3 regions of the Paenibacillus allorhizosphaerae genome follow, and region 1 is predicted to be linked to each of the others. Evidence: riboswitches for the same ligand, from Rfam matches in the RefSeq annotation. Region 1 holds a riboswitch; each other region holds the start of a gene.
The links. Region 1 has a riboswitch for cyclic di-GMP ahead of ACFQI7_RS03465 (hypothetical protein). Riboswitches for the same ligand answer to the same signal wherever they lie in the genome.
Positions count from the first base shown of each region.

Region 2: it holds a riboswitch for cyclic di-GMP, as region 1 does, so the genes downstream of both, ACFQI7_RS12855 (GspE/PulE family protein) here and ACFQI7_RS03465 (hypothetical protein) in region 1, are expected to answer to the same signal.
Region 3: it holds a riboswitch for cyclic di-GMP, as region 1 does, so the genes downstream of both, ACFQI7_RS23390 (methyl-accepting chemotaxis protein) here and ACFQI7_RS03465 (hypothetical protein) in region 1, are expected to answer to the same signal.

Region 1 covers NZ_JBHSRV010000001.1:824,257-828,938, forward strand. Annotated here, with positions in the region: gene ACFQI7_RS03450 (helix-turn-helix transcriptional regulator) at 1-803, opposite strand, end outside; gene ACFQI7_RS03455 (cysteine-rich CWC family protein) at 800-1,033, opposite strand; gene ACFQI7_RS03460 (HAD family hydrolase) at 1,173-1,946, shown strand; cyclic di-GMP riboswitch class I at 2,030-2,116, shown strand; gene ACFQI7_RS03465 (hypothetical protein) at 2,222-2,428, shown strand; gene tkt (transketolase) at 2,867-4,682, opposite strand, start outside.
Region 2 covers NZ_JBHSRV010000002.1:895,565-900,246, reverse strand. Annotated here, with positions in the region: gene ACFQI7_RS12860 (type IV pilus twitching motility protein PilT) at 1-35, opposite strand, end outside; gene ACFQI7_RS12855 (GspE/PulE family protein) at 212-1,876, opposite strand; cyclic di-GMP riboswitch class II at 1,935-2,016, opposite strand; gene ACFQI7_RS12850 (LrgB family protein) at 2,190-2,891, opposite strand; gene ACFQI7_RS12845 (CidA/LrgA family protein) at 2,869-3,237, opposite strand; gene ACFQI7_RS12840 (DNA-3-methyladenine glycosylase family protein) at 3,246-4,166, opposite strand; gene tlp (small acid-soluble spore protein Tlp) at 4,283-4,510, shown strand; gene rnz (ribonuclease Z) at 4,582-4,682, opposite strand, start outside.
Region 3 covers NZ_JBHSRV010000007.1:43,807-48,488, forward strand. Annotated here, with positions in the region: gene ACFQI7_RS23385 (ABC transporter substrate-binding protein) at 1-555, opposite strand, end outside; gene ACFQI7_RS23390 (methyl-accepting chemotaxis protein) at 607-2,706, opposite strand; cyclic di-GMP riboswitch class I at 3,124-3,211, opposite strand; gene ACFQI7_RS23395 (hypothetical protein) at 3,533-3,802, opposite strand; gene ACFQI7_RS23400 (TetR family transcriptional regulator) at 3,890-4,489, opposite strand; gene ACFQI7_RS23405 (hypothetical protein) at 4,659-4,682, opposite strand, start outside.

The sequences.
Region 1 (4,682 bases):
AGCAGTCGCGAAAAAAAATAGTGCACATCGTCGAACTCGATCCGGAACGTATTATGGTCGAGCGGCATCCAAGGCAAATGCAGCTTTGCCGCATATTCGGGAATGTAGAATCGGACAACCGCCGTTTTCGTCGCGCGCAGCAGCGATTGAACAAACCAAGTCCCGCTCAGCAGCGGCTTGTATTCAAACGTCTGATCGGTGACTACAGCGTCCTGCAACTGCTCGAGCGGAAACAGGCGAATTTCATGATGCGGCTCAACATAGCCGAGAACATAGTCGGTTCCCTTATACGCGAACAGCTTGTACGGGCTCAGCAGTAGCGGCAGCATATCCGGCTCCTTATCACTAATGCGCACCTTGTTATATCGTTCCGCCGCCTCATGCAGCTTTTTGTACAGCTGCGCCGCTTCGGCGGTAAACCGAATTTTTCGCGGATACGGGAGCACCGCTTGCACAGAGCTGCTTCGTTGTTCGTCTAATGCCAGTCTTGATAATATTTCCGCGATGTGAGCTTCATGCTTTTCACCGGATTGCTTGTATTGCATCGATAAGTAAACCAGGGATTGTTTCTGCTCTTCCGTCAGGAAAACGGAAGGCAGCGCATAGGTGGGTTGGTCGTAGCGGTAGCCTTGATGCTTGTGAGAGTATTGAAGCGGAGCGCCCAGCGTATCCCGCAAATAGCTCAAATCCCGGGACGCTTGGCGGATCGAGATTTCGAATCGCTCGGCAATCGCTTTGACGTTCGGATAGCGCAGCGAGCGGATTTGTCCGTCGATCCATAAAATTCGATGTAAATTACTCATCGGCTCCCCCCACTGTCGCCGGTCGCAACCCCGTTTCTATCCTTAAAACGCTCGAGACACGTCTTGCATATGCAGGATTTCCCCAACTGCTCCGGCTTCACGAGCTCGAATATTGATTTCGGGAAATTTTGTTTGCTGCACCAGCATGTTCCGTGCGGTTTGCCTGCAACATTGCCGCAATCGTTATCGCGTCCGCAGAGGGGACATGTCATTGCCTTTCCATCCTTCATAAGGTCACCTGCTTGCTTCAACTTGGAATCGCTGTCTCACATTATATCATAACGTGTTTTGGCAATATACAGACGTAGCGGTCCGGTTCGTTTATAATAATGGAAGAACCTGTGAATTCATCTCCGGAGGTGGACAGTCTTGCTGCCCAAAGCGATATTACTGGACCTGGACGATACGATTATTTCATTTGATTACGGCGTCGATCTGGATGTTTGCTGGAAAAACGCATGTATGAATCACTTTCCTGCGTGGTCGGAAGCAGCTATAGACGATGCGGTTAAGGCGATCAAAAAGCAAGCGCAGTGGTACTGGAGCGATGCGGACAGGCACCGTACGGGGCGGCTGCAGATGAATGAAACAAGGAGGCATATTGTCGAGACGGCTCTGACCGATGCCGGTCTTCCTGTTCAAGAAGAAGCATCTCTTCTTCATCGAATTGCTGACGAGTACGGCCGTTCGCGCGATGCGGCGATTACGCTGTTTCCGGGCGCGGTCGAGACACTGGAATACATACGTGCGCTCGGGATGAAACTGGCGCTCATTACGAATGGGAGCTCGCATGGCCAACGAAGCAAAATCGATCGATTCCAGCTGTCCCCCTACTTCGACGATATTTTCATCGAAGAAGAATGCGGTATCGGCAAACCGGAACCCGGGATTTATCACATGGCCATGAGTCGATTGGGGGTGCACCCAAGCGAAACATGGATAATCGGAGATAACTTCAAATGGGAAATCGAGGCGCCTCAAGCGTTGGGAATCAAAGGGGTATGGGTCAATCATCGCGAGATGGATATCTCTTCCCTTAGCGTGCAGCCTTACTATTCGATCAAGACGCTAAGCGACATCGTTCGGCTGTTGAATGCTTCCACCGATAGAGCCGCTGAAGCCGCTCCGGAAATAAGTACTTAATGCCTATGTAATTAGAACTACACTGTCTAATAAACTCGATTTTTGATGGGTCTTGTGGTATAATGGGGTCACGTTACGGTTATCTCGATAAACGGCAAACCTGATGAAAGTCAGGGACGCAAAGCTAAAGGGACTACAGTGTCATTGCACAATGTCAGCCAGCTGCCGAAAGATATAGGCCCGTATGTCTATGCCTTCCTTTCGCGTATAGGAGAGTCACGCTAGTATCAACTTTCCGGCTGCATCATCTTGAACATCATTCGAGGAGGCGGTAGATGATGAACAAACGTTACGAAACCATTTCAACAGTGGAAATGCAAAACAATTTAACCGATATTTTAGGGGAAGAGCTTTCGCAGCAATTGCAATCGACGATGCGTCAAGCATCCGAACGGCAGCTGATCGAATTGCGCGATTCGCTGAAGGTGATGTCCCAATGGCTTCAGGAACAAGCAAGCGAGCAACAGCCTGCCGCAGTATAATGAATCAAACAAGAAAGACAGCCACAAAAATGTGGCTGTCTTTCTTGTTTGGATCGGACGGTAACGCATTCCCCCATCAAGCTGCTTCCTGACTGACACCGGAATTTGCTTCCTCCGCTTTCCGGACAGGAGAATAAAGTGATACAAAAAAGACGCCGAAAAAAATCAAAGAATATACAAACATGATCTCCTTGACCATCGGCAGATGTATCCACGGGGCATGCTTGAACACTATGATATACAGTTGGAATAGGAAGATTTTAAACAAATCGTGAAGCAGCTCGGAAAACATATTTCGCTCCATAGGGTATCTCTCATTTTCAATGTAGTCGCTGTTACTCTATGAATATGAGCGAGCTGTCCATATTATTCTTTTTTTCACATGACACGGATGAAAGTCTCGCTGAAAGTTCATGAAGCGTCAGGCCTAGGGCCGCATCATTTCAACAAAAGCTCGACCCGACGTACGACTTCTTCTGCTGTGAAGCCGTATTCCTTGATCAATACGGAAGCCGGGGCCGAAGCGCCGAACCGATCGATCCCCATCATCGCTCCCCGATCGCCTGCATATTCCCGCCATCCTTGCGTCGACCCCATCTCCAACGTAAGCCGGATCGGCACCTCCGGCGGAAGAACCGCGCGCTTGTACGCCTCGGGCTGCTTCTCGAACCGCTCCCAACTGGGCATGCTAATGACACGTACGTGAATGCCGCGTTCGCGCAGCCTTTGCTGCGCTTCCAAAGCCAGCTGCACCTCCGAACCGGTGGCAATGACCAGCGCATCCGGAACGGACCGCTCCCCCTCTGACAAAACATAAGCGCCTTGCGCGATGCCTGCCGGCGCCAGCTCCGCCGTGCCCAGCAATATCGGCAGCGCCTGCCGCGTTAAAATAAGAGCGCATGGCCCGTCGCTTTGCGCTACCGCGAACTTCCATGCGGCTATCGTCTCATTGGCATCCGCCGGACGGAGCACCGTGATGCCCGGAATGGCGCGGAGCGCAGCCAGCTGCTCCACCGGCTCATGCGTAGGGCCGTCCTCCCCAACGGCGATGCTGTCATGCGTGAACACGTAGACGGCTGGAAGCCGCATCAGCGAGGCAAGGCGGATCGCCGGGCGCAAATAATCGGAAAACACGAAGAACGTAGCGCAAAACGGACGGACTCCTCGATGGAGCAGCATGCCGTTCAAGGCCGCGCCCATCGCGAATTCCCGTACGCCGAAAAACACATTGCGCCCGCTGTAATCCGGAGCCGCAAACCGATGCGATGCCTTGATGTTCGTTTTTACAGACGTCTCCAAATCCGCCGCGCCGCCGATCAGGAACGGCACCGTCCCGGCAATGGCATTGATCGCACGTTCCGACACTGATCTCGTCGCCACAGGCGGATCGCTGGGGCCGTATAACGGCAGCGCCGAATCCCAGCCTTCGGGCAATTGGCCGGCGGCCGCCGTATCGAACTGCGCGGCAAGCTCCGGATACGCCTCGCGGTAGCTTTGCATCATCTTGCGCCATGCCGTTTCCTTGTGGTCGCCCGCTAGCTTCAATGCGGCAAAATGAGGCTTCGCTTCCTCGGGAACGAAAAATTCCGGCTCGGCCGGCCAGTCGAAAAACCGTTTCGTCAACAATGTCTCCTCATGACCGAGTGGAACGCCGTGCGACCCATGCTCTCCCGCTTTGCCGCTCTTGTTCGGACTGCCGTAGCCGATGACCGTCTTCACTTCAATAAGCGTAGGACGCGGGTCCGCTTGCGCTTCGGACAAAGCTTGGCCGATCGTTTCAAGATCGTTGCCGTCCTCCACTCGCAGCGTATGCCAGCCGTAACTGGCAAACCGCATCAGCACATTTTCCGAAAAGGACACGTTCAGGTCGCCATCGAGCGAAATGTCATTCGAATCGTACAGCACAATCAGCTTGCCGAGCTTTAAATGCCCGGCGAGCGAAGCGGATTCCCCGGTTACGCCTTCCATCATATCGCCGTCGCCGCAAATCGCATACGTGAAATGATCGATCACCGGGTAATGATCCCGGTTGTACACAGCCGCCATATGCGCCTCGGCCATCGCCATCCCGACCGCCATGCCGAAGCCTTGCCCGAGCGGACCGGTTGTCGCGTCCACGCCCGGCGTATGGCCGAATTCCGGATGGCCCGGCGTTCTGCTCCCCCACTGGCGAAACCGCTTCAGTTCGTCAAGCGGCAAATCATATCCGAACAAGTGCAGCAGGCTGTACAGCAGCATGGACCCGTGACCGGCG
Region 2 (4,682 bases), on a different contig from region 1:
ATATCCGAAGCTTTGTGCTCCATCGCAAGCCTCATATAGTCCAATAAACTCAAAGAAGTCCCTCCAACCCATTCATCTTAGGTATTTTGACCTGTTATCTTATCAGCATTATACTATATTATTTAATAATAGTATATGTGGGTATAGGTTATTAGGACTAGTTTTTCTTAAAAATTACACCTTTAGTCCTATTTAAAACAACTGTTTTCTCTTACTCGAAACCGGACACCCGGAAAATTTCGGACATCGTCGTTTGTCCGGCGGCTACTTTGCCCAATCCGTCCACGATTAACGGAACCAAACCTTGCTTGATCGCATGTGACCTATAATCGCTATCCGATCGTTTTTGCAAAATCATCGAGCGCAGCGTGTTGTCCACATATACGATTTCGTGTATCGCAAGTCTGCCTTTGAAACCGGTACGTCCGCATTCTCCGCAGCCGCTGCCTTTTTTCATCGCGGGATTGCGGAAACCGTACTCATCCAGCAGCTTTCGCTCGGCTTCGGTAGGTTGGTGATCCGTCATGCAGTAAGGACACACTCTGCGGACCAGCCGCTGAGCGACGATACAGCTGATGGATGAAGACACGAGGAACGGCTCAACCCCCATATCGATCAAGCGGGTAATTGCATTGACTGCACTGTTCGTATGCAGCGTACTCAACACCAGGTGCCCTGTCATCGCCGCCCGAACTGCGATTTCCGCCGTCTCTAGATCGCGGATTTCCCCGACCATCACCACATTCGGATCTTGCCGCAAAATTGCCCGCAACCCGCGGGCAAAAGTTAACCCCGTCGTCAAATTCACTTGCACCTGATTGATACCTTGCAGCTTATATTCAACCGGATCTTCCACGGTAACGATGTTGACGTTTTCCTGATTCAGACGCGACAGCGCCGAGTAGAGCGTCGTCGTTTTCCCGCTTCCCGTAGGTCCCGTAATAAGCACGACACCGTGCGGATTTTGAATCCCCTTGAGAAACAACGGAAGGTTGTGGTCGGACAAGCCGAGCTTTTCCAGCTCCTCCAGCGTGCTGTCGAGATCTAGTACGCGCATGACAATCTTTTCGCCGTGAATCGTAGGCAACGTAGAGATGCGGATGTCCACTTTGCGAAAATCGATTTCCATCTCCACTCGACCGTCTTGCGGCTGCCGCCTCTCCGCTACGTTCAGATTTGCCATAATTTTGATCCGCGCCACGATCACGCTTTGCATATGCGCCGGCAGCGTCCGCTCCGTTCGCATCAAACCGTCCACCCGGTAACGAATCCGCAAGCTGTCTTCCTGCGGATCAATATGGATATCGCTTGCGCCGATTTGCACCGCTTGAATAATGATTTGATTCACCGTCTTCACGACAGGCGAATCTTCCTCCCCAGCCGGAAGCTTTGCTTCCTCCTGCTCCCGGTTTTGCAATATTTGACTGATCTGATCAACCGATTCCTGCAGTCCATAATAACGTTTGATCGCACGCTGCAGCTCGTCCCGAGCGGCAATATAAGGCTCAATACGCAAGCCCGTGCTCATCCGCAGCTCGTCAATCGCAAAATAATCAAGCGGATCGGCCATGGCGAGAATCAACTTATTGTTCTCCAGACGAACAGGCAATACTTGATGCTGCAGCGCCAGCCGCTGTGAAATCATATTGATCACTTTCGGGTCAATCTTTTGTCGGTACAGCTGAATGTGCGGGATGCCGAGCTGGAATTCCAGCACTTCGATAAGCTGCTGTTCGGTGAGGTAATTGCGCTTGATCAAAAATTCGCCGAGTCTCATCTTCGTTTCCCGCTGTTCCTGTAACGCCGTCGCCAGTTGTTCTTGTGTGAGCAAGCCGGCATCAACCAATAGATCGCCTATTTTTTTGCGGGGAGCCATATCGAACATCCCTCGTTTCGATTATCGTTGAACAAGCAAAAAAGACCTAACTGCATAGATCGTCAGGTCGGTTGCACTACTGGCTCGCGGCGGTCCAAGTGCCCAATTAAGAACAGCCGGTCATAGCTTCTTCTGATTATGTATTATGGGATTCGTAATCATATTTAAGCATATCGGCTCATTTTCCGTCAAATATTATTTTCATCTTTCTTCTCGATAATTCGACAAATCGATGAACATTATATGGCGCGTAAAAATGATTCCCTCTGTTTGCGAAACAGGCCAAAGAAATGAACATGTTTGAGAACAATGATTAATGCAGCCAAACGTATAACGGAATAAATAAAAATGAAGTAATAATGGCCGCCGCCCCCATGGCAAAGCCGCTGACGCTGCCAGCCAGCTCGGAGTCGCGAATAATGCGGGCCGTGCCGATGCCATGTGCCGCCGTACCGATCGCCGTACCTATCGAGATGTCGTCGCGAACGCCCGCGAGGCGCAGCAGTCCCGGTCCGAGCATGCTGCCGATCAACCCGGTCAGCACCGTAAGCACCGCCGTCAGCTCGGGAATCCCTCCGGCCTGCCGGGATATTTCCAGCGCGATCGGCGATGTGACCGACTTGGGCATCATCGTCACCATCAGCTCCCGGTTTCCGCCCAAACACCACACGAGCGCTGCCGACAATACAATGGCGCAGACGGATCCAACCGATATGCCGGTTAGTATAGAGATCGCATTTTGCCGAATGCGTCGTGCATTTTTGTATAGCGGCACGCCTAGCGCTACGGTCGCCGGTCCAAGCAAAAAGACGATGTATTCGCCGCCCGTTTGATATACTTCATAGGGCACATGCAAAAGCAGCAAAATGATAACGATGATTGCGGAACAAATCAGCAGCGGATGAAGCGCCTTCCACCTGCGCTGCAAACCTAGTGCCGCGGCGTAAGCCGCAACGGTCAATGTAATGCCGAATAAGGGCTGACCGGTAATGTCAGAGAGGGTCACTTCCTTCACTCCTCTCCTTATGCTGCGCAGCCCGCGTAAGCTTCGCCATCCATCCCGAAATCAGCAGAACGCCGAACGTACTTGCAAACAAGCTGACCAGGATCGGAACGGCTTCCCGGCCGATCAGTCCGAAAAAGACCATCGTACCTACGACGATCGGAGCAAACAGCAGCAGCATATGTTTGATCAAAAATTGGCTCGCTTCCTCGACCCACTCCAATTTGACGATTCGGAGAAACAAGCATAGCGTAAACAGAATTAACCCGATTACATTCGCTGGAAGCGGAATTTGCAGTCCGCTGTGCAGCAATGTTCCTAAAAAATAAAAGCCGAGCAGGATCGCAAAGCCGACCATCGGTCATGTCACGCCCTTTCCGAGTCATGCAGACTTTCCCATAAATATAGCGAAGCATAGCTGCTCCACGGCGTCCATGACGCTCCGATCCGGCGCACTTCCTCTTCCTTCGGCTGCTCAGATCGTCCGTACAGCTTTTTGAGCGCATTCCTTAAACCGATATCCGCCGCCGGCAGCAGATCGGTTCGACCCATTCCGAAAAGCAAAAAGCATTCCACCGACCACCGCCCTATGCCCCGCAGCCGGGTAAGCCGTTCCATGATCTCTTCGTTGTCCATCGCGAAGAGCGCTTGCAAATCGACGGTGCCCGATACGATCGCTCTCGCCCAATCGATCACATATTCCGCTTTGCGGCGGCTGAACTGCAATGTCTGAAGCTGCTCGTATTCCAGGCTCGCCACTTCTTCGGGCGAGGGGAACACCGGGTAGATGACGCCCTTATGCTCCAGCGGCTGAGCAGCGGCTCCCATCAACCTCCGATTCAGTTCGGAGGCAAAAGCCAAATTCAGCTGCTGTCCGATAACGGTCTTGCACATGCATTCGAACAAATCGGCCTCCAGCAGCAGATGAAGACCGCGAAACCGTGCGCAGATCGCGGACCATTCATCACCTAGCGCTTCCATATGCTCATAGAACGGATTTAATTCCACCTCAGCGGACAGCATGCGGCCGAGCAGCCGTTCCAGCTCCAGCTTCTCTGCTTCTCCCAACTTGCCACCGCCTGCAACGTCAACTTTCAGCTCAGGCTTTTCAATCGTGCCTATGGAGTCAATCCGCACAAGCAGAGGGGAAGAGGCTTTTGCAAGCCGAACGGTTCGGACCAGGGCATAGTCTTCCATCCGGTACAGCTCATGCTTCACGCCCTGCAGCCGTCGCACCATCTTTGTAAAATCATATGGAGGCCTCGGCGATAAACGTATCGATGTCATACGAACTCCTTTCATACCGCAATTCGGCTTTTCGCTTGTATATTTTTGGCGCTGCCGTGGCATTGTATATCTGGTGCATCATTGCACCGATCATCCCAAAGGAGCTGAATTCTCTCATGGCTAAACCGGATAACCGGGCGGATAACGTAGAGCATTTGCAAAAGAACATCAATCACACGATCGGCAATATGGAAGAAGCCGAGGAATACTTGGCAGAGCATGCAGACGAAATCAGTCCGCAGGAAAAACAGCAGATTGAAGCCAAAAACGAACGCCGCGAACAAAGTTTGCAGTCGTTTCGCTCGGAAATCAAAGACGAATCGAGCCATCAACAACAATCGTAATCCAAGGTATGTTCGGAAAAGCAGCCTCCTCCCTGACCACGGGAAGGAGGCTATTTATGATGCTCGCATTGCTAGGTTTGCCGTCTGCGCCCTGGAATCTCGTAACGATAATGATCGTGCGCCAAGTACGTTTCCATATGAATTTGCTTTGCCTCGGCCACCAATTGCTCAG
Region 3 (4,682 bases), on a different contig from region 1:
TCCTGCATTGACGATCGTAACCGAATTGACATCGATTCCTTTTGCTTTCAACATCGCTTTGGCCGACATCTCCGGCATCGAACCCGGAGCGGAAGTACCGACGGTTTTCCCTTTCAAATCATCAAAGCTTTTGATGTTGCTTTTTACGTACAGCACGAACGGGTTGACCGATAACGTGGAGCCGATCACTTTGAGCTTCGCGCCTTGCTGTACGGCCGTGAGTGCCGAAGCCGGGTTCGCTTCCATCGAATCGATTTGGTCGGCGACGAGCGCCTGCAGCATCGTAACGTCGCTCTCAAACTCCATGTATTCGATATTGACGCCGTGCTTTTTGAAGAAGTTTTTCTCTTTCGCCATCAGCTGGTACGATGCGTCGCCTCTGGCTTTAACGATCCCGTGCTTCCACTTGACCAATTCCTGCTGATTCTGCGCTTCCCCTTTGCCGTCCTTCCCGCCTGATGCCGGCGTCGCTTTTCCACCGCAGCCCGTTAAGGCCAGAGCCATGACGAGCAGCCCAGTCACCCAAATTCGTTTTGTACCTCTCCATCCCAACATCAATAAGTCCCTCCCAATCGTTACTTTGGATCTTTTATATAAATCCTGCTCCTACACTTTAAAACGCCCCATATCGGTTTGCAGACTCATCGCAAGCTCATTGAGCTTCCGTGAATACGATTGAATGGTTTCGGCGGATTTCAACTGAACGGAAACCGAAGAGTTGGCGTCCGATGCCTTATCTCTGGCGACTCCGGCGATATCCACCATCTCCTCAAGCGATGCGGAAACTTCCTGGGAGCCTGCCGACATTTCTTCCGCTGCTGCGGAAATTTCCTGAATTTGCTCCGCGACTTCCTGTACGGATTCCAAAATATGACGGAATGAAGCTTCCGTCTCTTTCATCATGTTGGAACCGATATTGACATCCTCTACGCCCTGATTCATGGCTTGTACCGCTTGGTTGACGCTGTCTTGAATGTCCTTGATCAATCCGTCGATGCTTTGCGCCTGGTCTTTGCTTGCGTTCGCCAGCTTCTTCACTTCTGCGGCTACAACGGCAAAGCCGCTGCCGTGTTCGCCCGCTCTGGCCGCCTCGATCGAAGCGTTCAGGGCAAGCAGATTCGTCTGATTCGCGATTTCGCTGATCATTCCTACGATTTGGCCGATCTCGCTGGACCGCTGCCCTAACGTATGGACGATTTGCGCCGCCAATTGCACGGTTTGATGAATCGAATCGATCTGACCAATTGCCGATTGCACGAGCGTATTCCCGTTCTCCGCTCTTGTGGACGCCACGATGGCGGCCTCCGATACGGTCGAAGAGGATTCCGCAATGCGCTGAATGCCGGCAGCCATTTCGACCATGGCCGTGGACGATTGCTGCGCCGCCTCCGATTGCGTATACGATCCTTGGGCAATGTCCCCGATCACCTGGTTGAAGTGTTCCGTCGAAGCCGCCGATTGGTTCGAGGTTTCGAGCAGGATCGTGGATGACTCCGCCACCTGGTCGACGACCTTCTTGTTCATCGTAATCAGCTTCTCGAGAGAGGCCGCCATTTCGTTGAACGACTGGGCGATGTAGCTCATCTCATCCTTGGTCTGAAGCCGGATTTGCGTACGCAGATCCCCGGCCGCAAGCGTCGCCGACGCTTCCGACAACTGACGAATGGATCGGATCACCGAGATGTAGAACCCGGAGAACAAATAAACGGATAAGACGATCACGAATACTACCAGCAGCATGACCCACACGATCGTGCTCCGGTTGCTGTCCATCCGCTCCTTCGTTATTTCGTCAAGCGTCGCCGAAAGCGCGCTCAGCAAAGCGGCATTCGCCTCTTCCGTCTTGGAAACGACGATGTCGAATTCGGATTTTTGGCTCATCATTTCGGCAGCGTTGAGCATTTTGGTCCCAACCAGATCGGAAAATGCGTTGGATGCCGAAATCGCTTGTTCCGTCGGCTTTTGAAGCCGCTCTGCGTACTCCGGATTTGCCCGGAAAAACGTATCCATGGAAGTTTGCAAAGCGTTCATTCGCGACTTCACGGAGGCTGTGCGCAGCCATAACTTCTCATCCTCCGTCAAAGAGCCTCGCGCTAATACGTCGGGACCGATGCTTTTCATCACCGAGGTATTGTTCGTTTGCGGAAGCATTTGGCTGGCATACGCGTTAAAGAGGTAAGAGGTTCCTTCATAGCTGTCGAAGTTGACATTCGAAGCGTCGCCGACCGCCGTAATCAGGTTGTTAAGCTCCGTCATGAGCACGGCGTACAGATCTACAATTTCTTTCTTATCCTTAAGCGCCGCCTCTTTCAACTTGGCGTGCTGCTCCAGCACCTTCTCCAACTTTTCACCCGTAGCGGCTCCGCTGCTATACTTGCGCTCGCTCACGGATAGTTCGTCAATCGCCGCAGCCAAACGTTTCTTTGCCTCATCCGCTTTGCTCGCATCCGATGACAGTAACGCTTCGCGGGAGGATATCGTTTCATTTACCGCCAGTTGAATCGACTTCACATAGCTCAGTCCCCGCCCTACTTCGGATCCAAGGCGGATTTGCTCCATAATCTGCTTGCTTAACAGCAGGCTGATGACAATGGCCGGAATGATCAAAAACAGACCGATCAACGCAAACTTCAAGGAAAATTTTAGTCTGTTCATGGCAAAGACTACCGGTTGAAAAATCGTCGTCAGCAGCTTGAAAGATTTCATAAATGCTCGTCCTCTCATCTCTTGTTCCAACCCACGCCGCACCGAAGTTATGTAGTAACTTGAGTGAACTCCGCTGCTGTTGTGGTGCCCTTGTCTATCAAGGTCCTCCGGTCATTGAATCTATCAGGCTTGAAGAAACCGACGGGGAGACGTGGCACAAGCTTTTCTTCTAATCTGGTTCTGTCGAAACATGGTGACTACAACGGCAAGACGATTGACATCGTTCTGCAAAATCCAACATAAATTTTACCGTTCACTTGCGAAACCCTATCATTGCCGTAACTTCATGTCTGCTTTTATATCACTCTTGCAGCAATAGCGAAAAAGCGATGCAGCATTTTTTCAAAAATATGCATGATAAAGAACCATCCGGGTCAACAACGGACAGATTCAGCAACGATCATTCGTCCTACCTCCTTTGGAAACCCAGCCGCCATAGAAAAATTGATCCTTTAGGCCTGTGGCTTTGCGTCCCCTTCTTTCGAAGAGTCTGCCTTTATCAGTAAAGTAGTTAGTCATTATTCCTCATTACCATAACACAGCAATTTACAACAATCAACATCTTTTGCAATATTTAGGGCACTTCAAATAAAAGTTGTCCTACGAAAGAACTACTCAATTCGCTGATACGATTAAGCTCGTGCAAATTATGACGAATTAGCGAACACGGTCGCTACGACCGTAGCGGAGGAAGAAAACCGGGGCAACCAAGTTTGATATATTGGGAATAACATATGATAGATTCCAGTATAACCCATTTGGGAGAGTTTGCCAACCAAAAAAAGCCAGGTTGGCCGGAACCTGGCTTTTTCCTCGTTTATTGGGTTTACCAAACGCGCCTTATGCCGCGGGTTGAGGACGGCTTTTTCTTTTTGGCACGGGCCGTATGAACTTGCCCTTGCCTGCTGCGGCCTTCGCTCGTTCGTACCGGCCCGGAATTTCCCGCTTTCGCGTCGGCCAGCAGTTTGGCGACCTGCTTCACCATTGGAGACATTTGCTCCGCCGACTGATAGATGGCATTCACTTTATCAATAGCGGTAATAATCTCATCCAGACTTTCGTTGACGCTGCGGATCATCATTGGAAATCGATTCATGATACGGATCACCCTTTGGAAGCTAGTTAATGTATATTATGCAATTTCCAGGGCGGGCGGTGTGGGCGGATGTCCCCTATCCGTCCGTTATGTTTCCTGTTCTTTGACCTCCAGCGCTTTGAAAATAAAATCGACGGCATGATCCGCCATCCATTGCGGATTCGACTCCGTTACGGACATGATCGGTTCGAAATGCGGAAATTTTTTATGCCCCAGCGCGACCCCGATAATGAACATGAACGTGTGATCCAACGATTCGAACCGGAAAACGCCTTCACGTCTGCCTTTCTCCAGCAGCTCGCGCACCTTTTCCCATACGGGGAACGTGATGGCGCGTATCGTATCCGACCGGGGGCTTCTGCGAATCATTTCCTGCTGTATGATGCCGCTAAGCTCCGTATCCGTCATGCTGAAAAGGATGATTTCCTTCACGATCAGCCGTAAGCCCTCTACAGGTTGGTTAAGCGTTTCCTCATATTGCTGCATCCGCCGGCCCGGGAAAAAGTAGTCGAATACGGCATGGAACACTTTCTCCTTGCCTCCGAAATAATAGGACACCAGCGCCACATTGGCGCCGGCTTCCTCGCAAATTTGCCGGACGCTCGTCCCGTCAAAGCCTTGCTCGGAAAATAGCTTTTTAGCGGCGTGCAGTATGCGTATTTTCATTTCCGAATCTGTCTGCGCCATACAACATCCCTTCCGTAAATGCGGCCACTCTTGCTTGCACGACTGGCTGAAAGCCTTTACTTTATAACCATTATGAAACTTTGCACCGGGAAGTGCAAGCCACCCGGGAACGCCGGTGGCAGGAAGGACAAGCTTGGCGCTGAGCGAAACCCGGTCTAAGGCCAGCCGTCTATGAATTCGACGGCGCCGGCGA